Regions from separate parts of the Comamonas sp. 7D-2 genome, predicted to be linked through region 2. Evidence: riboswitches for the same ligand, from Rfam matches in the RefSeq annotation. Region 2 holds a riboswitch; the other holds the start of a gene.
What was found. Region 2 has a riboswitch for glycine ahead of gcvT (glycine cleavage system aminomethyltransferase GcvT). Riboswitches for the same ligand answer to the same signal wherever they lie in the genome.
Positions count from the first base shown of each region.

Region 1 (13,490 bases), 1.1 Mb from region 2:
CTTACCTGGGCTGTTGCAGGGCGCGGCTCCACAGGCGCTGCGTACCCAGGGCCTGAGCCAGCCTGGCATCCAGCGGCAGCGGCTCTCCATGCAGGCGTGCCGCCAGCAGTTCGCCGCAAAGCATGGACAGCGTCAGCCCGCGTGAGCCTAGCCCCGTCAGCACCCACAGGCCCGGTAGATCGGTGGCTGACTGCCCGGCGGGACCTGCCAGCGGCAGACGATCATAGGCCGCGCAACGCAGGCGCGCCCAGGTGGCGGGCCGCTGGTCCGTATCGAAGAAGGAGCTCAGCGCCTGCCTGCATCCGGGCAGCAAAGCGCCCAGTTTTTCGCCATTGCTGGCATGGGCGGCCTGCTGGTCGGCAGCGGTGGGCGGCAGCTCGGTCACATTGCGCTCAAAGGTCGATCCCATGATCCACTGGTGTGCGCCGGCCTGGTTGGCCGAGGGAAAGTCCGGCACCAGGTTGCCATGACCGTTGACGGGGAAGGGCGGCATGGCCGCCAGCGTCCCGGCATCATGCTCGGCCACGCTGACCTGGCCGCGTATGGCTTGCAGCTCCCACTCCCCTGCTGCCAGGCCGCTGGCTTGCAACAAGGGCTTGGTGTCCGGGCCCAGGGCCAGCACCAGCATGGGGGCTTGGGCCAGGGTCTGGCCCCGGGCATCCAGCACTTGCCAGATGTTGCGCACTTCATCGCGCACCAGCCGTGAAGCTCGGGCATGGCCCTGCCAATGAATCCCGGGGGCTTGCAGCAGCGCGCGCACCAGTTGTGCGGGGCGTACCCAGCCAGCCTGCTCATGCCAGACGGCGTGGCTGTCTGCAGGCAGCTTTGCCGCAGCCAGCTGAGCCGGCAGCGCAGGCGCACTCCAGTGCAGGCCCCAGGGGAATGTCTCGCTGCCGGGTTGCAGCCATGACCTGGGCAGATGGGAGGGCTCGTTCAGGTCATGCTCCAGCACGCCGCCATGGGCCCAGTCCTGGGCTGGATGCAACTTTTGCGCTTGGCTCAGTTGCTGCAGATTTTGTAGCGTTGTGCGTACGCCGCTTCTGGACAGGCGCGATAGAACACTGTCATCGGGCGAAATATGCGGGCAAAACAAGCCGGCCGGCAGGCCTGAAGCTCCTGCCGCAGGCTCGGCCGCCGCATCCAGCACCGTCACTTCCCAGCCGCGTCTTGCCAGGCTGGCGGCAGCGGCGGCACCAGCCAGGCCTGCACCCAGCACCAGGCAGCGGCCGGCCTGGCCCACGGGCGCAGGCAGGCCGTCAGGGCGATGGCGCGGCTCCCAGGCCGGGTTGTAGGCTGCATGCAGGTTATGGCGCTTGGGCGGCACGCCAACGCGCTTCTTGACGTCAAAACCCTGAGCCTTGAGCGCTTGGCGCACATGGCCGGCCACGCACCAAGTGGCAAGCTGCGTGCCACGGCGGCAATGGCGGGCGATGTTCTTCATGGCATCTTCATCCCACATCTCGGGGTTGAGCTGGGGAGAGAAGCCATCCAGATATACGCTGTCAGCCGTCATCTGCTGCTTGCGCAGCATGGTCCTGGCATCGCCTATATGGAGCGTCAGCAGCACCTGGCCGTCATCAAAGGAAAGGCGATGCACGCCGGGCAGCAGTCCCCACCATTGCTCGGCCAGTTGTTCGCCAAGCGGGCGCAGTTCCCCATCGGTCGGTAAAAACGCGAGCAGATCCTCGCGCGAGACAGGGTAGGCCTCCACCGAGACAAAATGCAGAATGCGCGGGCGTCTGAGGTCGGCTTTCCATGCCGCCCAGGTGACCAGGAAATTCAGGCCGAAGCCAAAGCCGGTTTCCAGAATGCGCCACTGCGCTGCATCGGCCCAGGCAGCTGGAAGATCGCAGCCACCGAGAAAAACCTGGCGGGCCTGGTCAAGGCCGCCCAGCTCGCTGTGATAGCGATCACCAAATCGGGTGTTGTAGGGGGTGCCATCCGGCATCCATGTGATCGGTTCAGACATGGAAAGTGAAACTACATGGGTAATGCATGGCGCAGTCTAGGTTAGAGCAGCCAAGCAAGGGCCGCCCCGCAGCGATGGCTGCGTCTCCCTCCTGCGTAGCAAGAGAGGGGGAAGGCGCGCAGCGCCACAGGGGGAGTCTCTATCACTCCCAGCGCTGCTGGTACGAAAAAACCGGCAGGCGCCATTTGAAACGAATGGCGGCCAGACGGAAGGCCAGACCGCCGGCAAAACACACGATGGTGCTGATATTGGGGCTGACATCCAGATAGCGCAGGCCCAGGAACATCAGGCATACCGACAGCGACACGCTGGCATACAGCTCGCGGCGGAACACCACGGGGACCTGGTTGCAGAGCACATCGCGCAAGATGCCGCCGCTGATGCCGGTAATCATGCCGGCCATGATGATGACGATGGTGGGGTAGCCCAGCTCCAGCGCGGTATTGCAGCCGATCAGCGAAAAGGCGATCAGTCCCATGGCGTCCAGCAGCAAAAACACCTGCTTGAGCCTGTGCATATGGCGTGCAATCACAGTGGTCAGCAGACCGAAGCTGATGACCAGATACACATATTCAGGGTGCTGGGTCCAGCCGATGGGGTAGTGGCCCAGCACCATGTCGCGGATGGTGCCGCCTCCCAGGGCAGTGACAAAGGCGATGACGACGACGCCGAAGATATCCATATTGCGCCGGCCTGCGGCGAGTGCGCCGGACATGGCTTCGGCGGTAATGGCCACCAGATAGATGACCAGCATGACGGTGAAGTTGGAGGCCTGGAACGAGTCCAGCAAAGAGACGGAAGGAAGCATGAAGGCACTTGAAAATAGACCAGCCACTCACATCGGCGGGAGTGTCCGGCTTGCCTCTCCCGCTGTCCTTTTACCTGAGAGTTGCGCATGAGCACCTTCGCGGTGGACATGCTTGCCCCTTCGGTGAGCCCTGCAGCTTGTGGTTGCGGGCTGCTCTCCAGTTGGCGATATCCGGGTCCTGTCAGACCCACCTGCGGTACTTATTGCCTGAGCGATTATGGGAGTTTGCGCCTTCGGCGGGAACCCTCGAAAGGCTCCGCTCTCCCGCGGGATGGGCGCGATTCTAGCTAGTTTCAGCGACTTTATTCGGGTTAATACCTGTATTGGTGTGTTTCTGCGGCTGCCAGCTCGGGGTGCGGAAGGGCGGTCTGAATCCGCCATGGCTCGCGCAAGCCCGCGTTTTCGTCTGTGAAGCCGCCCGCCATAAAAACTCATACGCGCGACAGCGAGAGGGCGTTGTTGCATATATCACCCCCAGGGCCAGATTTCCCAACCCCAGGTGTGGCTAGGCCACAGCCACCGTCTGCGGGCAGACCGGTTCAGTAGACCGATTGAGGATGGCGGCTCGAATGTGCAGTTCGTTAACTTGGCGCTCGAACGTGCGTGACATTACTCGTTCACCCAGGCGTTTGATGCAGTTCATCTTGGTCTCTACCGGGCTGCGCCGCTGGTAACCGCTCCAGCGTTTCCAGATACTTCACCCCAACCGTCTGCATGCGGCGATAGCTGCGTTGCGGTGCGCAAAGCCATCGCCTTTGCGCACCTTGGCATTCTTTCTTGGGGGAATGATGGGCGTGGCATTGCGCTGAATGACCGCCGCATGCACGTACTGCGTGTCATAAGCCCCATCGCCTGTCACTGTCAGCAGCGGCTCCTCGGCAGGAACTTGCTCCGCAACTGCGGCAACACTGCAGCGTTTGCGCATCAATACCGATGTGCAGCTTGCGCCATTGGCGGCGATGCTTTTTGCACTTCCACTCGCCTTCGCCAAGGAACTTGATGCCTGTGGAGTCAACCAGTCGGTGCAGGCCGGCTGCGCTAGAGCGGTATGCCACTTGCACATCCAGACGGCGTTGGCGGCGACACAATGTACTGAAGTCGGGAATTGGCCACAGCAATCCAGACAGCGCCAGTAGTGACGGAACAAAGCCTGTGGTCTGCCGCAAGACTAATCCAAAGAGGTTCTTGATGGTCAGGCAGAACTGAATCGCTGCATCCGAGAACTGCGGGCTGTGCCCGCGTTTGCCGCTGTCAGCGGCAAGCCAAGACATGGTCTTGTCCAGCCAGATGGTCAAGGAGCCGCGAGCCTTGAGTGCTGCGTTGTACTGCTTCCAGTTGGTGGTGTGAGCGGCAGCACTCATTAGGGCGTTGGTGTCGGAGGCCCTTCATGCTCAAGCTTTCGCGAGGTAAAGAGCAAGCTTGCCGATACACCTTCTTGGTGAGCCACGAGTGACACGCTCATCCCAGGCTCATAGGTTTGACGAACCAGGTCCGCTTTCTCGGTGGCAGACCTACGCCTGCGGCGCTGTTCCCAGGGTCTTGGTATGCCTACGCCCCATGTTTATGTGAAAGACAAGCAATGGACCATGCCCGGGGATTCATTAGGCTGTCCCACTATCTCTCGTCAGATCTTCTGCGTTGGCGAGAAAAGTCATCATTAAAACGCATAGCTTGCCGCAATGTGTGCATTGGCGTTGACAGACTCTGATAGAGATACTTTTCAGTCGAGCCTCACCACGCTGTTTTAGCAAGTTAGACAGTGGCGCTCTAACTAGAAAGCTGGTTACTGCGGCGTGACAGCTGCAGACATAACGAAGCTCCGGAGACAACCTGTTCCTGATAAGGACCTGTATGAAAGACATTCGCAAGACCATGGACGAAGGTGCCATGACCTCGTTTCAATGGCTGGCCGTAAGCATCTGCATTTTGCTCATCATGCTTGATGGCTTCGATGTGCTCGTGATGGCTTTTACTGCATCATCAGTTGCGGCTGAATGGAAGCTCAATGGCGCTCAGCTGGGCGTGTTGTTCAGTGCCGGGCTGATTGGTATGGCCATTGGCTCGCTGTTTGTCGCCCCCGTGGCCGATAGACGCGGTCGGCAGCCTGTCATTGTGCTGTGCCTCGTCGTGGTTTCGGCTGGAATGCTGATGTCAGCCATGGCCCGAAGCTATATCGAGCTGGCTGCCCTGCGGGCCATCACCGGCGTCGGCATCGGCGGCATGCTGGCAAGCGTGGGGGTCATCACTTCCGAGTTCTCGTCCCAAAAGTGGCGCAGCACTGCGATCGCGTTGCAAGCCACCGGCTATCCGATCGGTGCCACTCTGGGTGGACTCATGGCCGCTTGGCTGCTGACACATTACGGCTGGCGCTCGGTCTTTGTTTTTGGCGGCCTGACGACAGCCTTGATGTTGCCCATCGTGCTGTGGCGTCTGCCCGAATCCGTGGATTTCCTGCTGGGCCGCCGTCCGGTTCACGCGCTCGAGAAGCTCAATCGTTTGATGGTGCTCATGGGCCATGCACCGCTTGCGCAGCTGCCTGCTCCGGTGGCCGGCGATGCCGTTCAAGGCAATACGGTGGCGGCGCTGTTCAAGAATGGTTTGGCACGTCCTACCCTGATGCTGTGGGCAGGCTTTTTCCTGCTCATGTTCAGTGTCTATTTCTCGCTGAGCTGGACACCCAAATTGCTGGTGCAAGCCGGTTTGTCGGCCCAGCAGGGCGTGACGGGCGGAGTGCTGCTGAACCTGGGGGGCATTGCTGGCGGTAGCTTGTTCGGTCTGCTGGCTGTGAGGGCGAAGTTGCGCAATCTGGCGATTGGCAGCCTGTTGCTCAATGCGCTGTTTACCGCATTGTTCGGCCTTGCTTCGACCAGCCTGGCGTGGGCATTTGTTGCTGCAGTCGGTGTAGGTATTTTTCTGTTTGCATCCATGGCTGGTCTCTATGGCCTGGTGCCTGCCACCTATCCCGCCCAGGTCCGCGCTACCGGCATGGGGTGGGCCATCGGTATTGGCCGCATTGGCGCCATCGTGGCGCCAACCATGGCGGGACTGCTGCTGGATGGCGGCTGGCAGCCTGCTTCGCTCTACTACGTCTTCGCTGTCCCCCTGATTGTCGCTGCGATGGCCGTTTTCGCCACAGGCGCGGGCCGAGTCGCGGTTCTTCGGGGTTCGGTGGCTGCGGCGCACTGACTTTCAAAGCACGTATTTCCCCACTCTATTGATAACGACCCCGTTATGTTTTTGTTGAACACTTGGTATGTCGCCTGCAAGGCTGATGAAATCCCTCAAGACAAGCCTTTGGGCCGCACCATTTGCAATGAGCGCATTGCTTTTTACCGTGGCCCGCAGGGAATTGCTGCGGTGGAGGACTTTTGTCCTCACCGCGGTGCACCGCTATCGCTGGGCTTTGTCTGCGAGGGAAAGCTGATCTGTGGCTACCACGGCCTGGAGATGGGTTGCGAGGGAAAAACGATTGCCATGCCAGGCCAGCGCGTGCGGGGATTTCCAGAGATCCGCAGCTTTCCAGTCGTGGAGCGGTATAGCTTTGTCTGGGTCTGGCCAGGCCGCAAGGAGGAGGCCGACCCCGGGCTGATTCCAGAGCTTTACTGGGCGGACAATCCGCAATGGGCCTATGGCGGCGGCTACTACCACATCAAGGCCAGTCATTTGCTCATGATTGATAACCTGATGGATCTGACGCACGAAACTTATGTGCATGCCAGCTCGATTGGACAAAAGGAAATCGACGAGACGCCTTGCGTGACCAAGGTGGATGGCGACCATGTCACCACCAGCCGCTTCATGGAAGGCTTGCCTGAGGCTCCGCCATTTTGGCGCATGGCTTTGCGCGGCAATGGACTGCCCGATGACCAGCCCGTGGATCGTTGGCAGATCTGTCATTTCGAGCCACCCAGCCACGTGATGATCGAGGTGGGCGTGGCTCTGGCCGGGCATGGCGGTCATGGTGCGCCAGCAGACAAAAAGGTTTCGTCCATCGTTGTGGACTTCATTACCCCGGAAACCGAAACCACGCATCATTATTTCTGGGGTATGGCGCGCCAGTTCAAGCCACAGGATGCGGCTTTGACGGCCTCTATTCGCGAGGGGCAGGGCAAGGTCTTCAGCGAGGACACGGAGGTGCTGGAGCTGCAGCAGGAAAACCTGATTCGCTGGCCTGACCGTAAGCTGCTGATGCTCAACATCGATGCAGGTGGTGTCCAGTCCCGCCGTGTCATCGAGCGCTTGCTGACGCGTGAGCGCGCGGAGGCTGTATGACTGCTGGCAGCTTTTTGCAAGTTCGAGTCGCTCGGCGAACGCAGGAGGCACAGGACATCTGTGGCCTTGAGCTGGTGGCTATCGATGGCGGTACCTTGCCATCTTTTGTGGCTGGCTCACATATAGACGTACACCTTCCCGGTGGAATCGTTCGTCAATATTCGCTGTGCAACGATCCTTCGGAAGCGCATCGTTACCAGATCGCCGTGTTGCGCGATCCAGCCTCACGTGGAGGCTCATCGGCTGTGCACGAAGTTGTGGCCGAAGGCGACGTGCTGCAGATCAGCGCGCCTAGAAATCATTTCGCGCTGGAACCTGATGCGCCGCACCACTTGCTCTTGGCCGGGGGCATAGGCGTGACGCCCATCCTGTGCATGGCGGAGCGGCTTTCGGTACTTGGTGCCTCCTTTCGCATGCACTACGCAGGTCGTTCCAGGCAGCGCATGGCTTTTCAGCAGCGTATTGTGGACTCTGCCTTCGCTGACCAGGTGCAACTGTACTTTGACGAGGGCGATGCTTCCCGGCGCCTGAACATAGAAGCCGTGCTTGCCGATGCCTTGCCGGACACGCATCTCTATGTTTGCGGTCCCCAGGGGTTTATCGACGCAGTGCTGGACGCTGCGCGCCAGCAGCGCTGGAGCGAAAAGCGATTGCATTGGGAGTTTTTTGCGGCAGCCAATGTTGGCCCTCGCGGCGAGGACACTGCTTTCGAAGTGCAACTCGCAAGTTCGGGGCGTGTCGTGTCTGTCGCGGTAGGTCAGAGCGTGACACAGGCTTTGCAGGACGTTGGTGTGGAGATCATGGTTTCCTGTGAGCAGGGGGTTTGCGGCACTTGCCTGACGCGCGTTCTATCAGGACAAATTGATCACCGTGATTCTTATCTGACCGCTGAGGAGCAAGCCGCTGACGATCAGTTCACTCCTTGCTGCTCACGGGCCCGCTGTGAACGGCTGGTACTGGATCTTTGAATCTGCAGAAATTGATATCTATGGCTTTGAACAAACCTTATCTTGATGTGCCTGGTACCACGGTGTTTGACGCAGAGCAGTCCCGTAGGGGCTATTGGCTCAACCAGTTCTGCATGAGCCTGATGAAGGCGGAGAACCGCGAGCGCTTTCGCGCCAACGAGCGAGCCTATCTCGACGAGTGGTCGATGACTGAGGAGCAGAAGCAGGCCGTGCTGGCGCGCGATCTCAATCGCTGCATAGACCTGGGCGGGAACATTTACTTTCTCGTAAAGATAGGCGCCACTGACGGCATCAGCGTACAGAACATGGTGTCGACCATGACGGGCATGAGCGAAGAAGATTACCGCCAGATGATGCTTGCAGGCGGGCGCGGCATAGAGGGCAACAGATTCCTGAATGAAACAGGGAGGCAAGCCTGATGGCACGCATCACCGCATCCATTTTCACCTCGCATGTGCCTGCCATCGGCGCCGCCATGGACATGGGTAAGACCCAGGAAGCCTATTGGGCGCCCCTGTTCAAGGGCTATGACTTCTCGCGCCAGTGGATGAAGGACAACAAGCCCGATGTGATCTTCCTGGTCTACAACGACCACGCCACGGCCTTCAGCCTGGACTGCATTCCAACCTTCGCCATCGGCACGGCTGCGGAATTCCAGCCCGCCGACGAAGGCTGGGGCCCGCGCCCCGTGCCCAAGGTGGTCGGCCATCCCGACCTGGCCAGCCACATTGCCCAGTCCGTGATCCAGCAGGACTTCGACCTGACCATCGTCAACAAGATGGACGTGGACCACGGCCTCACGGTGCCTCTGTCGCTGATGTGCGGCGAGCAGGACCCCAAGACCGGCTCCTGGCCCTGCCCGGTGATCCCCTTCGCCGTGAACGTGGTGCAGTATCCCGTGCCCACCGGCCAGCGCTGCTTCAACCTGGGCCGCGCCATCCGCAAGGCCGTGGAGAGCTACGACCAGGACATCAACGTCCATATCTGGGGCACGGGCGGCATGAGCCACCAGCTGCAGGGTGCGCGCGCGGGCCTGATCAACAAGGAATGGGACAACCAGTTCCTGGATCTGCTGATCGAGAACCCCCACGGTCTGGCGCAGATGCCGCATATCGACTACGTGCGCGAAGCCGGCTCGGAAGGCATCGAGCTGGTGATGTGGCTGATTGCGCGCGGCGCCATGTCCGATGTGGGCGGCCCCGCACCGCTGCCCAAGGCGGCGCACCGTTTCTACCATGTGCCTGCATCGAACACGGCCGTCGGCCATCTGATTCTGGAGAGCGCTGCATGAGCAAACCCTGCATCGTATTTTTGCCCGGCTTGCTTTGTGACGAAGTGGTTTGGCAGGAGCAGAGAAAGGCGCTTTCCTTTGCCGACAGCATCAGCCCTTCCTATGGCCATGCTGCTTCCATTGAGGAAATGGCGCGCCTGGTGCTGAGCGAGGTAGGCGCAGAGCGCTTTTCCTTGGCCGGACATTCGATGGGGGGGCGCGTGGCACTGGAAATCGCCAGGATGGCTCCGCAGCGTGTGGAGCGTCTGGCTTTGCTGGACACCGGCATGGAGCCCATAGCGGCTGGCGAGGCTGGTGCCAGCGAGCGTGCCAAACGAAAGGCGTTGCTGGACAAGGCGCTCGAGAACGGCATGCGGGAGATGGGCGCCCAATGGGCGCGAGGCATGGTTCACACCGGCCGTCTTGACACTCCGCTGTTCGAAGAAGTCCTGGACATGGTGGCGCGCTTCACCCCGTCCATCTTTGCTGCACAGATCGATGCTCTGCTGGGTCGGCCCGATGCAACAGCGGTCCTGCAGGCGCTGAACTGTCCGACCTTGCTGGTCTGTGGGCGGCAGGACCTCTGGAGTCCTTTGTCCCGGCACGAACGCATGCAGCAGCTATGCCCCGGAGCAGAGCTGGTCGTGATCGAGGATAGTGGTCACATGAGCACCATGGAGCAGCCTGAGCAAGTGTCCAAAGCCCTGGCCGACTGGATGCTCCGCTAGCGGGAAGCAATTAGGCGGGCAGGTCCGCCATGGTCTGGTGGCAGGCCCGAATGAACAGATCTAGATTCTGTGAGGCGGTTCCCTGCGCACGTATCGCCAGGCCTATGCCTCGACGCGTAGAGGGCAGCTCCACGGGCAAGATGGACAGCAAGCCACCATGATTGTCCCGCATGGCCTGTCCACGCGAGGCCAGGGCCAGCCTGCCGGTCTGCAGCACGAAGGCCAGCGTCATGGTCGGGCTGCTCGCTCGCAGATTGCTGCGCGGCGGCTCCAGTCCGTGCGAGCGGAACAGCCTGACCATTGCGCTATCTGCCGGCGTGTTGGGCAATGGCGTGACCCATTGCCATTGCAGCAGATCCTCAAGCGTCAGATGCTCACGCTGCAGGCTGTCGTGATCGCTGGGGGCGACGACAACCAGGTCGTCGTCGAACAGCTCAAGCTGCTGAACCTCATCCTCTGGCACTTGTGCGCGCAGCGCGCCGGCAATGACATCAATATCTGCACTCATAAGGCCTTGCATCAGGCTTTCGTAGGTGCCGTCCACAATGCTGATCTCAATGTCGGGGTGGCTTGAGGAGAGTCTGTCCACGGCAGCGGGCAAGAAAATACCCACGGACAGCGGCAATACTCCAACTACCACACGCCCTTTGATCTGGCCATGCCAGGCCGAGATATCGCTTTCCATATCCCTGATTTCCGCCAAGGCCAGCTTGACACGCCGCAGCAGAGCTTCTCCCGACGGTGTGAGCCGAGTTCCGAAGGTGAGTTTGTAAAACAGCTGCAGGCCAAGGCTGGCCTCCAGCCCTTGCAGCGCGGCATGAATGGACGGCTGCGTGACGCCAATCTTCTGGGCAGCCTGCGACTCGCTGCCGCAGTGAGCGATAGCGAGCAAGGCTCGCAAATGTCCGGGTGGCACCACTTCTGCGAAGCGGTGAGGCAATGAAGAACGCCGCGCCGTGAGGGCGGATGCTGCCTGAGCTTCGGCGGCTCCGCTGCCAAGATGCTGGAGCATTGTCTCGATACGTGCAGCCATCTGGTTTCCCAGCGCGGTCGGCATCATGCCGCGTGCACCGCGAATGAAAAGCGGAAGCCTGCAGGCCTCCTCAAGCTGCAGCACTGACCTTGCAACAGCTGGTTGGGATAGGTGCATCGCCTGCGCTGCGCGAATGGTGCTGCCTTGACGCACGACAGTCAGTGCGGCTCGCAGGGATCGCAACTGGCTGGCCAAATCCGGAAAATGCGATGACTCATGCGTAATGACGCTAGGCGGGTATAGAGATGGAAGGTTCATGGCCCGCCTAGATTAGCGTAACGACAGTCCTTGGTGTCATTGCCTCATAAGTAAAACGCATTGATTGAATGGATGGTGGCATTGGCTCTAATTGCTGGCTCGTGGAATCCTTGGGTACCAAATAAAAACGGCATAACTTAGACGGCCGATCCGAGGAGACAAGTGATGAACAACGACCTGCAGCAGTTGAACCGACAGGCTTGCATTGACCTGGTTTTACGTGCAGCGGCCTATGCCGACGCTGGAGATGCCCTGCGCTTCTCACAGCTGTTTGCCGAAGAAGCCGTGTTGCAGCGCCCCCGTGGTGAGCCACTGCATGGACGTACTGCCATCGCTGCTGCCTATCAGCAGCGCCCAAGCGGCCGCATGACACGACATTTGTTCACCAATATCCTGGTCGAAATGCATGGAGCAGACACCGCAAGCGCGCATAGTCAGGTGCTGCTTTGGTCTTGCGACGACTCGGAGCCAGTGACAGAACATGGTCGTAAGGCGCATGAGCGACAACTTCTGGGTGAGTTCAACGACCACTTTTGCCGCACTGCCGACGGCCATTGGTTGATTGCCCGGCGCGAGGCACGCTTTGTCATGTTCTGTGGAAGTCCCGCCGCCTGAGCCGGGCGGGCTTCTCCCATTTCCCAAACGTCTGTATCTAGCCCCCTCAAACGGGTGTGACGTTGCGGCGTGCTGATTTTTATTACTACATCAACAGGAGACAAAAAAATGGACCGTCATTTCAGCCCAGTGTTGTTAGCGTCGCTATCGTTGGCTGCAGCCATGGGGGCGCAGGCACAGACCGGTTCTTCGGTCACGCTATATGGGCACCTGGATACCGGAATTGAGCACCTGAGCAATGTGCAGGGCGGAGGCTCGTTGACGAGAATGCCTGGGTTGACCGGTACGGCGCCCTCGCGCTGGGGCGTTCGCGGCAAGGAGGATCTGGGCGGTGGCCTGAATGCCGAATTTGCACTGGAGTCGGGATTTGGCGTGGATTCCGGAACCCTCAATCAGGGTGGTCGTGGCTTCGGGCGTCAAGCCTGGGTCGGCTTGAGTGGAGGCTGGGGGAGTGCCTCGGTGGGACGGAACTACACCATGCTGTACTGGGCGCTGTTCGATGCTGATCTGCTGGGGCCCAATGCCTTCGGACTCAGCAGCCTGGACAGCTACATTCCCAATACACGCACCGACAATTCGCTGGCCTACCGCGGCCGTTTTGGAGCTTGGAGTTTGGGGGGCTCCTATAGTTTCGGACGTGATACGGTCAATGCCGGTCCCAGTCCATCAGGGGCCAATTGCGCAGGGGAATCGAGCACGGCCAGGCAAGCTTGCCGCCAGTGGTCTGCCATGCTCAAGTACGACACAGCTCCTTGGGGAGCTGCGCTAGCTGTTGACGAGATGCGCGGCGGTGCAGGCGCTTTTGCGGGGCTGGTGCGTTCGGACATGAAGGACCGCCGCATCATGGTCAATGGCTATGCCTCGCTGACTCCTTCGCTCAAATTGGGGGCTGGTGTGATCCGCCGTGACAACGATGCGGCTGCGGCAGCATCGCTCACCAATGGCGCCACTCGACGTAGCAACCTGGCCTGGGTGGGACTTTCCTGGAGTCCGTCTACAGCCGTTACCGTTGACGGGCAAATACAGCAGCTGCGCTATTCGCAGGGCGGCGATCATTCGACTCTGACTGCACTACGCGGCACTTACAAGCTCTCCAAGCGAACGGCTGCGTATGCCCAGGTCGCACATATAAACAATGGAAAACGTTTGGCTATTTCCGTCAGTTCGGCTGCTGTGGGAGGCAACCCACTCGCGGGAGATTCTCAAACTGGTGTGATGCTGGGTTTGAAGCATTCGTTCTAAGTCTCGGGCCGAACAGGACACACACCATGCAACGAATCAAAAACATGCCTTCTTTGAAAACAACTCACAGCTTTTACTTGGGCTCGATTTCCCTTGCCGCAAGTTTGTTGCTGACGGGCTGTGGCGGCGACGACAGTAGTTCGGGATTTCCCACGCCACTGGTTGTAAAGGACGCAGCCAAGACCTGTGCGGCATTGCAGAGTGCTCAGATTGATGCAGCACGTATTGCCGAGCCGACTCAAGGAGCGGTTGTCACTAAGGCAACGTATCGCGCTGCAGTGTCTGCAGCTCCTAATGCGGCCGGAACGGCGATGGTTGCAGCAACGC
Region 1 covers NZ_CP094238.1:3,630,782-3,644,271, reverse strand. Annotated here, with positions in the region: gene mnmC (FAD-dependent 5-carboxymethylaminomethyl-2-thiouridine(34) oxidoreductase MnmC) at 2-1,948, opposite strand; gene MPZ60_RS16720 (trimeric intracellular cation channel family protein) at 2,112-2,777, opposite strand; glycine riboswitch at 2,830-2,948, opposite strand; glycine riboswitch at 2,962-3,054, opposite strand; partial or broken gene MPZ60_RS16715 (IS5 family transposase) at 3,283-4,138, opposite strand; partial or broken gene MPZ60_RS16710 (transposase) at 4,150-4,323, opposite strand; gene MPZ60_RS16705 (MFS transporter) at 4,629-5,963, shown strand; gene MPZ60_RS16700 (aromatic ring-hydroxylating dioxygenase subunit alpha) at 6,009-7,049, shown strand; gene MPZ60_RS16695 (PDR/VanB family oxidoreductase) at 7,046-8,017, shown strand; gene ligA (protocatechuate 4,5-dioxygenase subunit alpha) at 8,038-8,436, shown strand; gene MPZ60_RS16685 (class III extradiol dioxygenase subunit beta) at 8,436-9,308, shown strand; gene MPZ60_RS16680 (alpha/beta fold hydrolase) at 9,305-10,015, shown strand; gene MPZ60_RS16675 (LysR family transcriptional regulator) at 10,026-11,306, opposite strand; gene MPZ60_RS16670 (nuclear transport factor 2 family protein) at 11,472-11,921, shown strand; gene MPZ60_RS16665 (porin) at 12,030-13,163, shown strand; gene MPZ60_RS16660 (tannase/feruloyl esterase family alpha/beta hydrolase) at 13,190-13,490, shown strand, end outside.
Region 1: another riboswitch for glycine. It lies ahead of MPZ60_RS16720 (trimeric intracellular cation channel family protein); the one in region 2 lies ahead of gcvT (glycine cleavage system aminomethyltransferase GcvT).

Region 2 (18,285 bases):
AGCTACGCCCAGCGCCAACCCTGCGGGCCGCCGCAAGGGCCTGACCATCGTGGCGGCCGCTGTCGCCGTGGCCGCCATCGCCTGGGGCGGCTGGCACTGGATGGTGGCCCGCAACTACCAGACCACGGACAACGCCTATGTGGCCGGCAACGTGGTGCAGATCACGCCCCAGGTCGGCGGCACCGTGATCAGCATCGGTGCCGACGATACCGACTATGTCCGGGCCGGCCAGTTGCTGGTGCAGCTGGACCCTGCCGACTATCTGGTGCAGCTGGCCCAGGCCGAGTCGCAGCTGGCCCAGACCGCGCGCCAGACCCGCACCCTGTATGCCAACAACGCCCCGCTGGCCGCCCAGGTGGCCCAGCGTGAAGCCGATCTGCTGCGCCTCAAGGCCGATGCCGCCAAGGCCAACGACGATGTGGCACGCCGCCGCCCGCTCACGGCCACCGGCGCCGTGGGCAAGGAAGAGTTTGACCATGCCAAGGCCCTGGCCACGGCTGCCAGCAACGCCGTGGCGGCCGCAGAAGCCGCCGTGCGCGCGGCCAAGGCCCAGCTGACGGCCGCCGAAGCCCAGACCAAGGGCACGACGGCCGAGGACTTCCCGGCCGTCATGGCGGCCGCAGCCAAGGTGCGCGAGGCCTATCTGGCCCTGCAGCGCACGCGACTGATCGCGCCCGTGGACGGTTTTGTGGCCAAGCGCGGCGTGCAACTGGGCCAGCGCGTGGCCGCCGGCTCGCCGCTGCTGACCGTGGTCGATCTGCACAAGCTCTGGGTGGATGCCAACTTCAAGGAAAGCCAGCTGGCCGATCTGCGCATGGGCCAGAAGGTGGAGCTGACCGCCGATGTCTACGGCGACAAGACCACGTACGAAGGCAAGGTCGTGGGCCTGGGCGCGGGCACGGGTGCGGCGTTTGCGCTGCTGCCCGCGCAGAACGCCACCGGCAACTGGATCAAGGTGGTGCAGCGCGTTCCCGTGCGCATCAGCCTGGAGCCCGAAGCGCTCAAGCAGCACCCGCTGCGTGTGGGCCTGTCCATGGACGTGAAGGTCGACATCCGCGACAAGGACGGCCAGGCCCTTGCCAGCACGCCGCGCAGCGAGCCCGTGGCCCAGACCACCGTCTATGACGGCAGCCTGGCCCAGGCCGAGCAGCGCATCCAGCACATCATCGCCGGCGACAAGCTGCCGGCACTGACCCAGCTGGCCGATCTGCCCGCCCAGGCCCCGGCCGTGCCCGCCCAACCCGCTTCCCAGCCTGCGCAGTAAGACGCGGAATCAGCCATGACTTCCTCGACTTCTGCCAATCCTGGAGCGGGCGCCTCGCCACCGGCTCCGGCGGCCCGCCCCATGCCGCCAGCCATCGCCCCGCTCAAGGGCGCGCAGCTCGCCCTGGGCACGCTGGCACTATCGCTGGCCACCTTCATGAACGTGCTGGACTCCTCCATCGCCAACGTGGCCATTCCGGCCATCTCCGGCGATGTGGGCGTCAGCCCCAGCCAGGGCACCTGGGTCATCACCAGCTTCGGCGTGGCCAATGCCATCTCCGTGCCGCTGACGGGCTGGCTCACCCAGCGCTTCGGCGCCGTGCGCCTGTTCACCATGAGCGTGCTGCTGTTCGTGCTGACCTCCTGGCTCTGCGGCTTTGCCTCCTCGCTAGAGATGCTGGTGCTGTTCCGCGTGCTGCAAGGCGCCGTGGCCGGCCCCATGATTCCGCTGTCGCAGACCCTGCTGCTGTCCAGCTATCCGCCCGCCAAGGCCGGTGTGGCGCTATCGCTCTGGGGCGTGACCACGCTGGTCGCTCCCGTGGTCGGGCCACTGCTGGGCGGCTGGATCACGGACAATATTTCCTGGCCCTGGATCTTCTACATCAATGTGCCCGTGGGCCTGCTCTCGGCCCTCATGACCTGGAGCATCTACCGCAACCGCGAAACGCCCACGCGCAAGCTGCCCATCGACACCGTGGGCCTGTCCCTGCTCGTGCTCTGGGTGGCGGCGCTGCAGCTGATGCTGGACAAGGGCAAGGAGCTGGACTGGTTTGCCTCCAATGAAATCATCGCCTTTGCGGTGATCGCTGTCGTGGCCTTTGCCGTATTCGTGGTCTGGGAGCTGACCGACGCCCATCCCGTCGTCGATCTGCGCCTGTTCAAGCGTCGCAACTTTGCGGCCGGCTCGATCGCGCTATCGATCGCCTACGGCCTGTTCTTCGGCAATGTGGTGCTGCTACCGCTGTGGCTGCAGCAATGGATGGGCTACACCTCCACCTCGGCCGGCCTGGCCCTGGCGCCGGTGGGCCTGCTGGCCATCCTGCTCACGCCCATGGTGGGCCGCAAGGTCGGTGTCTGGGATCCGCGCAAAATGGCCACGATTGCCTTCATCGTGTTTGCCATGGTGCTGTGGATGCGCTCGAAGTTCACCGTGGAGACCGACTTCGCCCACATCCTGATTCCCACGCTGATCCAGGGCGGCGCCATGGCCTTCTTCTTCATTCCGCTGACCACCATCACGCTGAGCGGACTGACGCCGGACCGCATTCCGGCCGCAGCAGGCCTGTCCAACTTCGTGCGGATCACCGCGGGCGCCATGGGCACCTCGATTGCCACCACGCTCTGGGAAAGCCGGGCTTCCATGCACCATGCCCATTTGACCGAGCTGCTGGTGCAGGGCCAGGGCACGTTTGCCAGCACGGTCAGAAACCTGCAGGCAGCGGGCATGAGTGCCGAGCAGGCCTATGCCCAGATCAACCGGCTGATCGATCAGCAGGCCTTCACGCGGGCCGCCGACGACATCTTTCTGGCATCGTCCTTTCTGTTCCTGAGCCTGATCGTGCTGATCTGGTTCACCAAGCGCCCGGCCTCTGCCGCAGGAGCCGCCGACGCGGCCGCCGGCGCACACTGATTAACTTCAGAATAAATTGGCTGATAACGCTTGAATCACAAGCGTTATCAGCTATTCTTTTGATATTTCCTAAGCGCCATCAGCCTGCTTGTCCAGGCGTCGCAAAAACACCTGCAACTCCTTGACGACCTGGGCATCGCCCTTGGCCTGTGCGCAGCTCAGCCCTTGCTGCCAGGCGGCTCGCGCCGCCTGCGCATCGCCCAGCGCCAGCTCCACCTTGCCCAGCTGCTTCCAGGCAACGGAGTATTCGGCATCCAGCGCCGTGGCCTTGCGCAGATGCTCGCGCGCCACGGCCATCTGCTCGTCGTCGGCATAGGCCTTGCCCAGGGTATAGCGCAGCAGCGCACCATCCTTGCCGGCCGCCAGCATGCTCTCCAAATTGTGAACCATGGGATTCATGTGTATTTGCTCCTCAGACAGCGAGTGTCGCATCCACCCCGAGAAAGCACCTGAATGGCCGTGCCTGTGTTACGGCCTCTTGCAAGCCGGCTCTTGCAGCGCTGCAAACCATCCCAAACTGCGGCCAATGTCTTACTAAGGCGCCCGATCTTGTTTCGCAAACCAAGTCTCTCCACCTCCATCACCGACTACGAGGACTCGCCCCAGTATTCGGGCGGGCGTTTTCGCAACACGCATCCGCGCCCGGCCAACAGCCCCAAGCCAGATGCCGGGACGCTATGGAAGTTCTTCTTCAACAAACCGGCCGATTCCCAGCCGGGCAAGGCGCTGCCCGTTTTGCCGCTGAGCACGACCGAGTTGAACCTCGCGCCCGAACGCAGCCTGTATCGCCTGGGCCATTCGACCTTGCTGATGAAGCTGCGCGGCGGCTGGTGGTTGACGGACCCCGTGTTTTCCGAGCGCGCCTCGCCGCTATCGTTTGCCAGCCCCAAGCGCTTTCATGCCCCGCCGATTGCCCTGGACGAGTTGCCTGCCTTGCGCGGCGTGCTGCTCTCGCATGACCACTACGACCATCTGGACCGCGCCACCATTCGCGTGCTCGCGCCCAAGGTGGGCGTTTTTCTCTGCCCCTTGGGAGTGGGAGACAGACTGCTGGCCTGGGGCGTGCCGGCCGACAAGATCGTGCAGCACGACTGGTGGCAGGGCAGCGAGGTCGACGGCCTGCGTTTCACTGCCACGCCGGCCCAGCATTTCTCGGGGCGCAGCCTGCGCGACGGCAACCGCACGCTCTGGGCTTCCTGGACCATAGAAGATCGCCAGGCCGACAGGCCGCTGCGCGTCTTCTTCAGCGGCGATGGCGGCTACTTCGACGGTTTTGCCGAAATCGGCAGGCACTTCGGCCCCTTCGATGTCACGTTGATGGAGACCGGCGCCTACGACGCCCACTGGCCCTATGTCCATATGCATCCGGCGCAGACCGTGCAGGCACACCGGGATCTCGGCGGCCAGTGGCTGCTGCCCATACACAACGGCACTTTCAACCTCGCCATGCATGCCTGGTGGGACCCCTTCGAGCAGATCCTGAGCCTGGGCAGGCAGCACGGCATAGAGATCGCCACGCCCATGATGGGCGAGCGCCTGGACCTGAACGCTCCGCATGCGGGTTCAGCCTGGTGGCGCGCCTGCGCCGACATGAAAGCGGATGCGGACTCCCCTTCTTCAGCCGGCAAAGCAAAGCGGCTGGATTCGCGCCCTCAGCCTTGATGCACGCAGGCGTCGCGACCATGATTTGCGACCTGCCACCCCGTAACTTCACGGAGCGAGGCGCAAACATGGCATGTTAGAGTTTGCTCGGCACTGCCGACATCTACTGGCTCCACTTGGTCGGCACACACTATAAGAACCTGCCAAGGAGACCCCCATGCCCTCGCTTGCGCCATGTGCGGTGAACCGGATCGCGACGGATGCCTTTCCCGCCAGCCAGCGCCTGGACCAATGGGAAGCCTATAACGCTTCTTTTCTGGTCGGATTGCGCTGCTCATCCTACGCCGACGAAGGTCTGAACGCGCGGCAGAGCAATATACGCTTGGGCCAGCTGGCCCTGGCAGACATCGACGGCAATGCCCATGTCATCGAGCGCACGCCACAGCTGGTGCGCCAGCATCCCAAGGAGTCGGTTTTCGTTTCACTGGTGCTCAGCAGCGGTGCCTTCTTCTATCAGGAGCGCAGCTGCATCCATCTCGCTCCGGGCGACTTGGTGATCTATGACACCCGGCATGCCTATCTGTTCGGCTTCACCCACCAGATGCACCAATTCCTCGTGGATACGCCTGCCGACTGGTTCTACCGCAACTGCAGCCGCGCGCAACTTCCCGGCCCGATCTGTGTGTCGGGGGCGACGGGCAGCGGACGCGTGCTCAATCACGCGTTCCAGAAGCTGGTAGGCAATGCCATGGCCCACCCCGAAAGGGTGGACCAGGATCGCATGCAGTTCGAGGCCTGCGACCTGCTGCGCACCATGCTGGCTGGAGAAGCAGCAGGCAGCAGTGCACTACGCGCCTCCCACCTGCTGGCCGCGCGCGCCCATATCGACCAACACCTGCACCGCCACTCGCTGGATGCGAGCGAAGTCGCTTCCGCCTCAGGTGTCTCCCTGAGGCACCTGAACCGGCTGTTGCAGGCCGAGGGACACAGCGTGACCGAGCTGATTCTCGTGCGCCGCCTGGAACGTGCAGCCATGGAATTGCGCCAGACTGCGCTGAACCGCTACAGCATTGCCGAGATCGCCTACCGCTGCGGCTTTGCCAGCCAGACCCACTTTGCACGCAGGTTCCGCTCACACCATGGCATGACGCCCACACAGATGCGTGCGCAGCACGGTCAGCTACGTGCCATGACTTAGCGGCAGAAGCTGCAGGCGCCAGCAAGGCTCAGGAGCTGTGGGCAAAAGCGTGGGGACGGGCGAATCGGGCAACGGCATCCGGCTGCGGCTGAACCAGCACCTTGATAGCATCCCCGGCAGATGCCAGTCGCTCGAAACCGTCCTGTATGGCGGCATCCAGACTAACGGTATGGGTCACGATACGTCCGGCATCCACAACCCCGGAAGCCATCAGCGCCAGCAGCTCCGGATACAAGCCCCGATAGCCCACGCTGGAGGTAATGCGCAGCTCGCGGTTGACCAGGTCGAAGGTATCGATGCTCGCCTCGGGCATGAGCCCCAGCAGCACGGCTTCACCGCCCTTGCTCAGTACGCCAAGCGCCCCTCTCAAGGTTTCCGGGCGACCCGCGGCTTCGAACGATACCGGCACGCCCTGCCCGCCTGTAAGTTCGCGCACTTGCTGCACGACATCGCCCTGGCTGGCATCGAGCGTGTCACAGGCACCGAGCTCGCGCGCCAGGCGCAGGCGCCGGGCATCGACGTCGACGGCAATAATGCGGCCCGCTTCATGGTGCTTGGCCATCATCACCAGCAGCAGACCAATGGCCCCCATGCCGAAGATGACGCAGGCCTCGCCAGGGCGCAATGCGCTTTGGCGCACAGCATGCAATGCCACTGCTGCGGGCTCGGCCACCGCCGCTTGCCTGAAGCTCAAGGACGGGGGAAGCACATATGCCATATAAGCGGGAATCACAGCTTCCTCTGCCATTCCGCCGTCTCCCATGAGCCCCACAAAGCCCATGGATTCGCACAGGTTATAGCGCCCCCCGCAGCAATAGCTGCACTGGCCGCAGCGGTACTCCGGCTCCACGGCGACTCTGTCTCCGATATGCAGCCCTGTGACATCCGCAGCCACCTCCACCACCGTGCCGCAGAACTCGTGGCCGATGACTATGGGTGCGACACTGTTGGACAAGGGATGCGGGACCTCGACCGGTATAGAGTCGGGTCCATGCAGATACTCGTGCATATCGCTGCCGCAGATCCCGCAGTACGCGACCTCGATACGGATTTCTGCGGCCTTCAAGGGCCGGCGTTCGATGATTTCCAGGCGCAGATCGCGGGCACCATGCCATTTCAAAGCCTTCATGCCTGCGACTCCTTCAATGCTGCAGCCGGCTGCCTGTCGTCAACGCGCCTGGGCGCTGTCTCAATCAGCCCCAAGGAAAGCAAGCCGGCAAGCAAGGCTCCTGCAGCAGCCACCCACATCACCACATCAAGCCCCCATCGGTCGGCTGCCACCCCGGCCAGGGTCGGGGCGATGAAACCGCCGATCAACTCGCCAAAACCCATGATCATCCCCAATGCAGTGGCCATGGCTGCTCGCGGAACGGTCTCGGCCGGAATCGTGGCCATGAAGAGCGTGAAGCAGCCCAGGCCGGTATAGGTCAGCAGCAGCAAGCCGCCCATCACCACCGGCGATTGCGCATACAGAAAGGCCAGAGGGCAGCAAGCCGCCACAAAGGAAAAAAAGATCAGTGCCGGACGGCGACCGATATGGTCCGAAATGGCCGGCACGGCAAAGCCCCAGATGACCCAGGCCACACCCATGCAACTCATGACAGCACTCATTGTGCCCGGCCCGAAACCCTTGGCATTGACCAGATAGGTCGGCGCAAAGGAGATGATGATCACAAACCAGGCCATGAAAACACAGCTGATCAGCACGCTCAACCAGATATTGCGTTCACGCAGCAGAGCCCAGCGCGAGCCTGTCTGCAGGGCTGCAGCGAGCTCATCTGCACGCCCGCCATCTGTGTTTTTCACATGAAGCCAGATGAGCGCGGCGGCAATCAGCCCGGGAACACAGGTCAGGTAGAACGCCGTGCGCCAGCCATAGGCCACGGCCAACGCAACAATCACCGGCGGTGCGATCACGGCGCCCAGCAAGCCCGCAGACGAGCCCTGCAGCAAGCCCATGTTGAGGCCGCGACGGCTTGGCGTGGAGGCTTCGACCATCAGTGTCTGCGACAGCGGCAGCACCGGCCCTTCGGCAAGGCCCATCAGCGCTCGCAACAACAGCAGGCCGACAAAACCGCCCACCAGACCCGACAGGGCCGAGCAAAGAGAGAACATCAGCACCGAAAGAATCAGCACCGTTTTGCGTCCGCCCTTGCGGTCTGTATAGGCCCCGAAGAATGCACCAGAAGCCGCCCATGCCAATGCCAGAATGGACGACAGCATGCCCAGCTGGGCATTATTCAGATCCAGCTCCTTTGAGACAAAGGGAAATAAAAACGACAATGCCAGCCGGTCAAAAAAAACAATCCCGAAAGTAAAAAACAGAATGATCAGCAGCTTGTTTTCATAGCTCACCCACCCGCTTTTTAGATTTTCATCTTGATTTTTCATGTCTCTCTCCATTCCGTCTTTGGCGGGCTATTTCATTCTTCAGGAAATACCGCCTTTCATTGATGGATTTTCAATCCAGCTTCGGATAACTACCGAAACAGCGTGTCCACATAATCTGCACCTATGCCGATTTTTTCATAATGCTTTCGGCATAGTTCTATGTAGCTGTGAACATCGAAATATCCGTCAGGCTTTCCGTCATCATCGAGCCAGATCAGCGGTCCCTTGACGATAAAGAACGCACGCATGGGCTGCTCATGTTCATAGGCCACCAGGGTATGGCCTTCTCCGGGGGTCTCGTAGACGAAATCACCGGCGCGGGCTGTCCAGTCATGTTCCAGATAGCCCCACTTCCCCGAAATCGTGTAGGCAAACACTTCGTGCGGATGGTAATGGCGGTTCACCAGACCGGCCTCCTTCGCCATCAGAATATCGCACCATTTGTTTTGTGATGGAGAAATCCAGAGGGGACGGGAGGAAACGGTTTCAGAGAATGGAACATAATAACGCTCATCCTCCGTTGGAGCGTTCTGAATATAAGCCTCTGGCTGCGCATCTGGCTGAAAACATTCAGGAATCGGCTTCAGATATTTCCAGAATTCATTCGTGGCTTTTTCGGGCATTTTCTCTCCTTGAATAAACATTTTTTGACGAACGTCATAATCCTATCCATGGGGAAAATTCTGTTTAGTCCCTGCCGGACATGATGTTTGCCCCTGCAGGACAAGCTCTGGAGCAAGGTAGCCCGGCCCTGGCTGAACAACCGACTCCACCAGGTCTGCCGAAATCGACTGGGGATGACCGAGAATGCCGCCATGGATACTTCACGCCACTCACGCTGTCTTGCTGCATACGCTGCATACGCGGCCGTCTTGGGAGCTCTGCTGCTCAGTGCCTGCGCTGGCAACCCAGCCATGGCGCCTAAGGTGGCCGACATCACTCCCCAGCCCCAGGCTGACTCCGCCTCTGCTTCCGGAGGCCAAACCGTAAATTGGCCTGCCTGGATCAAGGCAGACTGCACACCCCCCGCCCAGCTCGATCGGCAACCGCAGCCACGCCGCCACACCACGCCTTTCATCAGCGCCCACTGGTTTCCGAACGGGCTGGAGACCACGGTGGTCTTCCGCCTGGAAGTCACGGCCCAGGGCGAACTCGGCCGTGTGGCCTACCAGCCCGCCGATACCGATCCCCGCATCGTGAAGTCCATCATGCGCTCGCTCGAACGCTGGAAATTCAAGCCCGGCATGCGCCAGGGCCAGCCCGTGACGTCCTGCTTCGAACAGCCCTACCAACTGGTGTTTCCGCGCCAGGAGATCGATGTTCCTCGTACGCCCGCCATGAACACAGAACCGCAGTGAGACCGCAAGCTCAATTCCAGCGATCTGTGCTCGAAAACCCCAAAATCCATCCGATTCGGTGGTGCAAGCCCCTTGCCCACCGCTAGAATCGCCAACGTCAGGAGAGAGTGCCTGCAGCTTGAAGCTGCCTTGCACCGCCGAAGGCGCAGACCCCCAACCCGGTGTCAAAACGCTCAGGCAAAAGGACTGACAAGCGCTGCTAGGTGTGCGAGCCTGCAGCGTCCCTTGCTGGAGAGAGATGCAGGCCGTCATTTCGTATGTGCGCCGACATCCACCGAAGGAGCAAACTGCCCGCGAAAGCAAAGGCAGCGAATCTCTCAGGTAAAGCGGACAGCAGGGCAAGCCCGCCACGCATGACCCTGTCATGCATGGCCACTCATTTGGTTTTGACCACCGGAGCGCTTGCCTGTGACTGCTGCTGCCACTTCTTCCGATCTGCGTTCCACGCCGCTGTTTGCCCTGCACCAGAAACTGGGTGCCCGCATGGTGCCGTTTGCCGGCTACTCAATGCCTGTGCAATACCCTCAAGGCCTGATGGCCGAGCATCTGCACACGCGCAAGGCCGCCGGCCTGTTCGATGTCTCGCACATGGGCCAGTTGCTGTTGCGCGGCCCCGATGCCGCCGCCGCGCTCGAATCGCTGATGCCCGTCGATGTCATGGACCTGGGCCTGCACAAGCAGCGCTACGGCCTGCTGCTCGATGAACAAGGCGGAATTCTCGACGACCTGATGTTCGTCAACCGCGGCGAAGATCTGTTCCTCATCGTCAACGGCGCCTGCAAAGAGGCCGATATCGCTCATATCCAGAACCGCATCGGTAGCCGCTGCGAGGTCGTCCCATTGCCCGATCGCGCCCTGCTGGCCCTGCAAGGTCCGCAAGCTGCCACAGCCCTCTCGCGCCTGATTCCTGGAGTGACGCAACTGGTCTTCATGACCGGCAACCACTTCGACTGGCAAGGCCATGCGCTCTACATCACGCGCAGCGGCTATACGGGCGAGGACGGTTTCGAAATCTCCCTGCCCGGCGATGCTGCCGAAGCCTTTGCCGAAGCGCTGCTGGCACAGCCCGAGGTGGCCCCTATCGGTCTGGGCGCGCGCAACTCGCTGCGCCTTGAAGCCGGACTTTGCCTGTACGGCAACGACATTGACACCAGCACCACGCCGGTCGAAGCCGCGCTGAACTGGGCCATGCAGAAGGTTCGCCGCACCGGCGGCGAGCGCGAGGGCGGTTTTCCCGGTGCGACCATCGTGCTAGAGCAATTGCAGAACCCTCAGTCGCTGCGCCGCAAGCGCGTGGGTCTGATCGCGCTGGAACGCATTCCCGTGCGCGAGCCCGCCGTGCTGGAAAACATGGACGGACAGCATATCGGCCACATCACCAGCGGCCTGCTCAGCCCCACGCTCAACCAGCCTGTGGCGCTGGCCTATGTCAAGCCCGACTACGCCGCCATCGATACGGAAATCTTCGCCATGGTGCGCGGCAAGCCCGTGCCCATGAAGGTGGTCGCCACGCCCTTCGTCCCCACCCGCTACTACCGCGGCTAGGTCTGCCGCCGCGCATGAGACGGGCCAGTTTGCCAAACAGCTGCCAGAACACCGCTAAAGTGCGAACTGGACCTTTCTCAAACAACACCCGATTCCCCTGAATCCCCCATCTGGAGCTTTCCATGAGCATCAAGTATTCCAAAGAACACGAATGGATCAACGCCGCTGACACCAATGCCGCCATCGTCGGCATCACCGTACACGCACAGGATGCGCTGGGCGATGTGGTGTTTGTGGACCTGCCTGCCGTGGGCTCCAGCTTCAAGGCCGGCGATGTGGCTGGCGTGGTCGAATCTGTCAAGGCCGCTGCCGATGTCTACATGCCCGTGACCGGCGAGATCGTCGAAGTCAACGAAGCCCTGCGCGATGACCCGTCGCTCGCCAACAGCGACCCGCTGGCCGCTGGCTGGTTCTTCAAGGTCAAGATGAGCAATGTGGGCGAGCTCGAAGGCCTGATGGAAGAGACCGCCTACAACGACTTCGCCAAGGACAACTAAGCGTATCAACGGCCCTCGCATTGCGAAGGCCGTTTTTGCATGCAGCCATGAGCACCATTCTGTATTTTGACGATCCGGACGTCGGTCTCGCCCGCGAGACCAGCCACCCGACCTTTGCGCGCATCGCAGCCCAGGACTTCTATTACGACGGCGGTGACGACTTCAGCCCCTTCGGCAGCGATGACGGCAGCGACACACTGGCCGCTCTTCAAGAGTGGTACCAGGAGCAAACAGGCGGCAACGCCAAGGCCCTGCGCTTTTTGCAGCAGCAACTGAGCAACTGGGATCTGCCCGTGCCCAAGGACATGCTGGCTCATGACGATGCGGCCAAGGCCCAATGGCTAGCCAGTGACGACATGAACCAGAGCTATCTGCGCTCGGTCTGCCGCGCACACGTGGCCACCGCCTTTGGTCAGCTCAAGATCACAGGCAGCATCGATGCCGATCTGTACAAGCAGGCCCTGCTTGCCCTGGCCTGCCAGCAATGGCTGAACACCGTGGCACGCAGCAAATATCCCGATTGGGAATATGCCGACCAGGAAAGCGAACGCCTGGCTCTGATGAACACCGCGCTGGAACAAGCCAGCGCTGCTTGAAGCACCAGCCGCATGCCTTCAGGCATACGGCATTCACGCATGCCTGGCATGCAAACCGTCAGTCACAGTATTTGAGAATAGGTCCCTCCCATGCTGATGTCGCCTCCCGCCCCCGTCGCTTCCCTGGAAGCGCTGGAAAACAGCCACGAATTCATCCCCCGTCATATAGGCCCGGACGCCGATGAGCAGCAAAAAATGCTGGCCGCCATCGGTAAGCCCTCGCTGGATGCCTTGATTCGCGATGTGATGCCCGACTCCATCGCACGCGCCAGGCCCATGGATCTTCCGGCGCCGATTACCGAAGCCGCTGCGCTGGCCGAACTCAAGGCCATCGCCAGCAAGAATCAGGTTCTGAAGAGCTTTATCGGCCAGGGCTACTACGGCACGCACACGCCGGGCGTCATCTTGCGCAACATCCTCGAGAATCCAGCCTGGTATACGGCCTATACCCCCTACCAGGCCGAAATCTCGCAAGGCCGCATGGAGGCGCTGGTCAACTTCCAGACCATGGTGACCGACCTGACCGGCATGCCGATTGCCAATGCTTCCATGCTGGACGAGGCCACGGCAGCCGCCGAGGCCATGACGCTGGCCAGGCGCTCTGTCAAATCCAAAAGCCATCGCATCGTGCTGGCCGGCGATCTGCACCCGCAGACGATTGAAGTCATCGAGACCCGCGCCCGGCCGATCGGCATCGAAGTGGTGATCGCCAACAGCCAGCAAGAGTGGGAGGCCGCGCTGGCAGGCGATCTGTTTGCTGCCGTCATCCAGTACCCCGCGTCCAGCGGCTGGATCGTGGACTGGAAGGCCGATGTGCAAGCCATTCACGCCAAGCAGGCCGCCGCCATCGTGGCCACCGACCTGCTGGCTCTGACCCTGCTGACACCGCCCGGCGAATGGGATGCCGATATTGTCGTGGGCAACAGCCAGCGCTTCGGCATGCCCATGGGCGCGGGCGGTCCGCACGCGGCCTTCATGGCCTGTCGCGACGAATACAAGCGCAGCCTGCCCGGCCGTCTGGTGGGTGTCAGCGTCGATGCGCATGGCAAGCCCGCCTACCGCCTCGCTCTGCAGACACGCGAACAGCATATCCGCCGCGAGAAAGCGACATCCAATATCTGTACGGCCCAGGTCCTGCCGGCCGTGATTGCCAGCATGTATGCCGTCTACCACGGCCCCCAGGGGTTGAGGCGCATCGCCCAGCGTGTGGCACGCTTCACAGCGATTCTGAGCCGTGGCCTGGCCCAGTTGGGCTTCAGCGCCCACCACCACGACACAGCCTTCGACACCGTGAGCCTGCACACCCGGGAGGCCACCGACGCCCTGGCGGCTCGCGCCGTATCCAAGGGCGTCAATCTGCGCAAGGCCTGGGATGAATATCTCTGCATCAGCCTGGACGAAACCACGACCCGGACCGATGTCGAGCTGATCTGGAGCATCTTTGCCCAGGAGGGCCAGGCCCTGCCCACCATCGAGGCCATGGACGAAGGCCCGACCTCGCTGATCCCCGAATCCCTGCAGCGCAGCACGGCCTATCTGACCCACCCGGTCTTCAACACCCACCACTCCGAAACCGCCATGCTGCGCTATATACGCAGCCTCAGCGACAAGGACCTGGCGCTGGACCGCAGCATGATCCCGCTGGGCAGTTGCACCATGAAGCTCAATGCCACCAGCGAGATGATTCCCATCACCTGGCCAGAGTTCGCCGACATCCACCCGTTTGCGCCCGCCAACCAGCTGCAAGGCTATGCCGAGCTGGACCGGCAACTGCGCGACTGGCTGTGCCAGGCCACGGGCTACGCGGGCATCAGCCTGCAGCCCAATGCAGGCAGCCAGGGCGAATACGCCGGTCTGCTGGCCATCAAGGCCTTCCATGAATCACGCGGCGAGGCGCACCGCAATATCTGCCTGATTCCCAGCAGCGCCCACGGAACCAACCCGGCCAGCGCGCAAATGGTGGGCCTGCAGGTCGTGGTCACCAAGTGCGATGACAACGGCAACGTGGACATGGCGGATCTGAAGCTGGCCTGCGAGAAGCACAGCGCCAATCTGGCCTGCATCATGATCACCTACCCCAGCACGCACGGCGTGTTCGAGACCGAGGTCAAGGAGCTGTGCCAACTGGTGCACAGCCATGGCGGCCGCGTCTATGTGGACGGCGCCAATATGAACGCCCTGGTAGGTCTTGCCGCACCCGGCGAGTTCGGCGGCGATGTCAGCCATCTGAACTTGCACAAGACCTTCTGCATTCCTCACGGCGGCGGCGGCCCCGGCGTCGGCCCCGTGTGCGTGGTCGAGGATCTGGTGCCCTTTCTGCCGGGGCATGCCACCGCAGGCGACGTCCGCCAGGTGGGAGCTGTCAGCGCAGCGCCTTTGGGCAATGCAGCCGTTCTTCCGATCAGCTGGATGTATATCCGCATGATGGGAGAGCCGGGCCTGAAGCTGGCGACCGAGACCGCCATCCTCAACGCCAACTACATCAGCGCACGCCTCAAGGAACACTTCCCCACGCTGTACGCGGGCGAGTATGGTCACGTGGCCCATGAGTGCATCGTGGATCTGCGCCACTTCAAGGACAGCTGCGGCGTGATGGCCGAGGACGTGGCCAAGCGCCTGATCGACTACGGCTTCCACGCACCGACGCTGTCCTTTCCCGTGCCCAACACGCTGATGGTGGAGCCGACCGAGAGTGAAAGCCTGTCTGAGCTGGACCGCTTCATCGAAGCCATGATCGCCATCCGTGCCGAGATTGCCGAAGTGGAGGCCGGCAGACTGCCCAGGGACGACAACCCGCTCAAGAACGCACCCCATACGGCAGAGGCCTTGCTGGCCGCAGACTGGCAGCATGGCTACAGCCGCGAAACCGCCGCCTATCCCGTGCCTGCCCTGCGCCGCGCCAAGTATTGGAGCCCCGTGGGCCGCGTGGACAACGTCTATGGTGACCGCAATCTGTTTTGCAGCTGCGTGCCCATGGACGCTTACGAAGACTGATAGCCAGGGTCTCCCCCAAGCCAGTGCGCTCCGCCGCACTGGCTTTTTTATGCTCAATCAATGTCGAACACCAGCCCGCCCGTTGCTGTTCGCCCGCAGTGAATGTATTCACGACATCAATGCAATCGGCGTTGCTGCCGCCAAACCGAGCATCGAGTTGCCTGAATACCGGTTGACTGCCCGCCTTTTTCAAGGGCAGGTGCAGGGACCGGCTTACACTGCCGAGGTCTTCTGCCTGTCTCATGAGCTCCTCTGAACCCACTCCCCCTCCCTTGCTGCCTGTCATTGATGGCGGCCTGCCTCTGCATGCCCTGCTGGCCCCCGGTGCTGCGCCGCTGGGCCTGAGCGCCAACACCCAGCCATTGGTGCCGGAGGATGAAGACCCGCTGCAGGCCCTGGTGGCGGAGTTGCGCAACTACCAGCACGAGCTGGAGCTGCAAAACGAGGTACTCAATTACAGCCAGGCCGTGGCCGAGAGCGCATCGGAGCGGTTTGAAACGCTGTTTGCAAGCATTCCGCTGCCGCTGCTGGTGGTTGATGAATACGATATGGTGGTCCAGGCCAATGCCATGGCTCACCGCGCATTTCAGCCCACCGAAAAAGATCGGCTGCTGATCAACTTCAAGCCCTTTGTGCATGTCAACGACGCAGAGCGCGTGACTACGGCCTTCGAGCAGGCCAAGGCGATGGGACGCGCCGAGGTGCACGAGGTTCTGTTCCAGATCACCGAAGAATTCGAGCTCTGCGGCGACCTGCATGTGGCCGGCGTGGTCGTGCCCCAGCAAAACGGTCCGGCCACCTGGCAGTATTTGTGCGCCGTTGTCAACCAGGGCCCGCTGCTTGCCGAGCGCAAGGCGCTGCAAGAGCGCAACCAGCAGCTTTATTCCAGCGAGAGACGGCTGGAGTCGGTCATCAACTCCGCGCTGGACGCCATCATCTGCGTCGATCAGCATCAGCGCATCACTGTCTTCAACCCCACGGCGGCAGCCCTGTTTCTGTGCTCGCCTCAGGATGCCCTGGGCAGCCCGCTGGAGCGTTTTTTACCCGATGCCGCTCGGGCACTGGCTTTTTCCTCGCTGACCACACAGGCCGTGCTAGGCGAGATGACGGGGCTGACCCTGTCGGGGCGTGAGATTCCCATGGAAATCAGCGTCTCCTTCGAACACCACAGCAGCGGCGACACCACCACCATCTTTGCGCGCGACCTGACCAGCCGCAATCGCGCCGAAGCCCAGCGCAATGCGCTGGAAACCCAGCTGCGCGAATCCCACAAGATGCAGGCCGTAGGCACCATGGCCGGCGGGATTGCCCACGACTTCAACAACATCGTGGGCGCAATCCTGGGCAATGTGGAGCTGGCCAAGGCCGATAGCTGCGGCAACCCGGCTGCCATGGAAAGCCTGCGCGAGATCGAAAAAGCCGGTCGCCGCGCCCGCGATCTGGTGCGCCAGATTCTGACCTTCAGCCGCAATGACCTGCCCGAACGCCGTCCGGTTCAGGTGCAGGAAGTCATGTCCGACACGGCTCGCCTGCTGCGCGTGACTCTGCCTCCCTCCATAGAGCTGCAGGTGCAGGAGTCCAACGATCTGCCGCCGCTGCTGGCCGACCCCACTCAGGTGGAACAGGCGCTGTTCAATCTCTGCAACAACGCCATGCAGGCCATTGGCAGTCAGCGCGGCATCATCCAGATGCGGGCCATGCGCATTGCTCCCGACAGCTACCAATGCGAACGCCTGGGTCTGGCCGTGGCTGAATACCTGGTCTTCATGGTGCAGGACTCCGGCCCAGGCATGGACGTCGCGACTCAGCGACGCATCTTCGAGCCTTTTTTCACCACCAAACCGGTCGGCCAGGGCACAGGCCTGGGCCTCTCGGTCGTACATGGCGTGATGCGCACCCATGGCGGCGCTGTCGATGTGCACAGCGAACTGGGCCAGGGCAGTTGCTTCACGCTGTACTTTCCTCTCAGCGACCCGACTTCCAGCCACTCTGCGCTGCCGCCCATGCGCATGGACAAGCCCGAAGCCCCGCTGCCCGAACCTGTCCTGGCCACGCGCGCCAGCCATGTCATGTATGTGGACGACGATCAGGCTCTGGTCTTCCTGTTTCAGCGCCTGCTGCGCCGTCGCGGCTATGAAGTCTCGGGCTTTACCGATCCCCATGAGGCCATGGCCGCCCTGCATGAGGAGCCACAGCGTTTTGACCTCATAGTCACCGACTACAACATGCCCGGTTTCAGCGGACTGGACCTGCTCAGACAGGCTCTGCAGATCAGCCCTCAACTGCCGGTTGCACTGGCCTCCGGCTATGTGACGGCCGAAATCGAGCAGGCTGCGATTGCAGCCGGAGCCAGAGCCTTGATCCACAAGCCCAACGATGTGCAGGAGTTCTGTGCCACTGTGCATGAACTGCTCAACCCCTGAAGCAATCGATAGCTGTTTGAATGAGTGCGTTGAACTGTGTGTATGAAGACGAGCACCTGCTGGTGCTCGACAAGCCCTCGGGCCTGCTGTGCGTGCCCGGTCGCGGCCCCGACAAGCAAGACTGCCTGAGCCTGCGTGCCCTCCGACATTTCGGCGATGCACTGGTCGTGCACCGGCTCGATCAGGCCACATCGGGTCTGGTCGTCATGGCTCGCAATCCGGCCGTCCAACGCCAGCTCAGCCAGGCCTTTGCCGAACGCAAGGTCGACAAGCGCTATATCGCCGTAGTGGCCGGCGAGTTGCAGGCGCACAGCGAAGCAGCGAATGACAGGGGCTGGCAACTGATAGACCTGCCGATTGCGGCCGACTGGGAGCGTCGGCCGCTGCGTGTCATCAACCACGAAACCGGCAAAAGCAGCCAGACGCTGTGGCAGGTGATCGAGCACACCGTCCAACCAGGAATACCCTGCACCCGGGTTTTGCTGAGCCCGCTGACGGGGCGCACCCATCAATTGCGCCTGCATATGGCGGCCATAGGCCATCCCATGCTGGGCGATGCGCTATATGCCAGCGAAGCCGTGGCCTGCGCCAGCCCACGCCTGTTGCTACATGCGGCAGCACTGGAGCTGGTGCACCCGGTCACCGGCGGACTGCTGCAGCTAAAAAGCGATCCACTTTTTTAATCCCCCTCAAATCGGCAGCAGCCGTCAAGCTCTCAAAGTTGCCACGCCGCAACAAAAAACCCTTCAGAACTGCGCTGGGGCAGGACAGAAATCCGCACAAAAAGA
Region 2 covers NZ_CP094238.1:2,534,838-2,553,122, reverse strand. Annotated here, with positions in the region: gene MPZ60_RS11735 (HlyD family efflux transporter periplasmic adaptor subunit) at 1-1,264, shown strand, start outside; gene MPZ60_RS11730 (DHA2 family efflux MFS transporter permease subunit) at 1,280-2,893, shown strand; gene MPZ60_RS11725 (hypothetical protein) at 2,963-3,292, opposite strand; gene MPZ60_RS11720 (MBL fold metallo-hydrolase) at 3,443-4,555, shown strand; gene MPZ60_RS11715 (helix-turn-helix domain-containing protein) at 4,713-5,693, shown strand; gene MPZ60_RS11710 (2,3-butanediol dehydrogenase) at 5,722-6,822, opposite strand; gene MPZ60_RS11705 (MFS transporter) at 6,819-8,084, opposite strand; gene MPZ60_RS11700 (2,4'-dihydroxyacetophenone dioxygenase family protein) at 8,174-8,707, opposite strand; gene MPZ60_RS11695 (energy transducer TonB) at 8,900-9,442, shown strand; glycine riboswitch at 9,531-9,641, shown strand; glycine riboswitch at 9,661-9,786, shown strand; gene gcvT (glycine cleavage system aminomethyltransferase GcvT) at 9,851-10,987, shown strand; gene gcvH (glycine cleavage system protein GcvH) at 11,110-11,484, shown strand; gene MPZ60_RS11680 (MolR family transcriptional regulator) at 11,532-12,080, shown strand; gene gcvP (aminomethyl-transferring glycine dehydrogenase) at 12,171-15,074, shown strand; gene MPZ60_RS11670 (ATP-binding protein) at 15,317-17,497, shown strand; gene MPZ60_RS11665 (RluA family pseudouridine synthase) at 17,518-18,180, shown strand.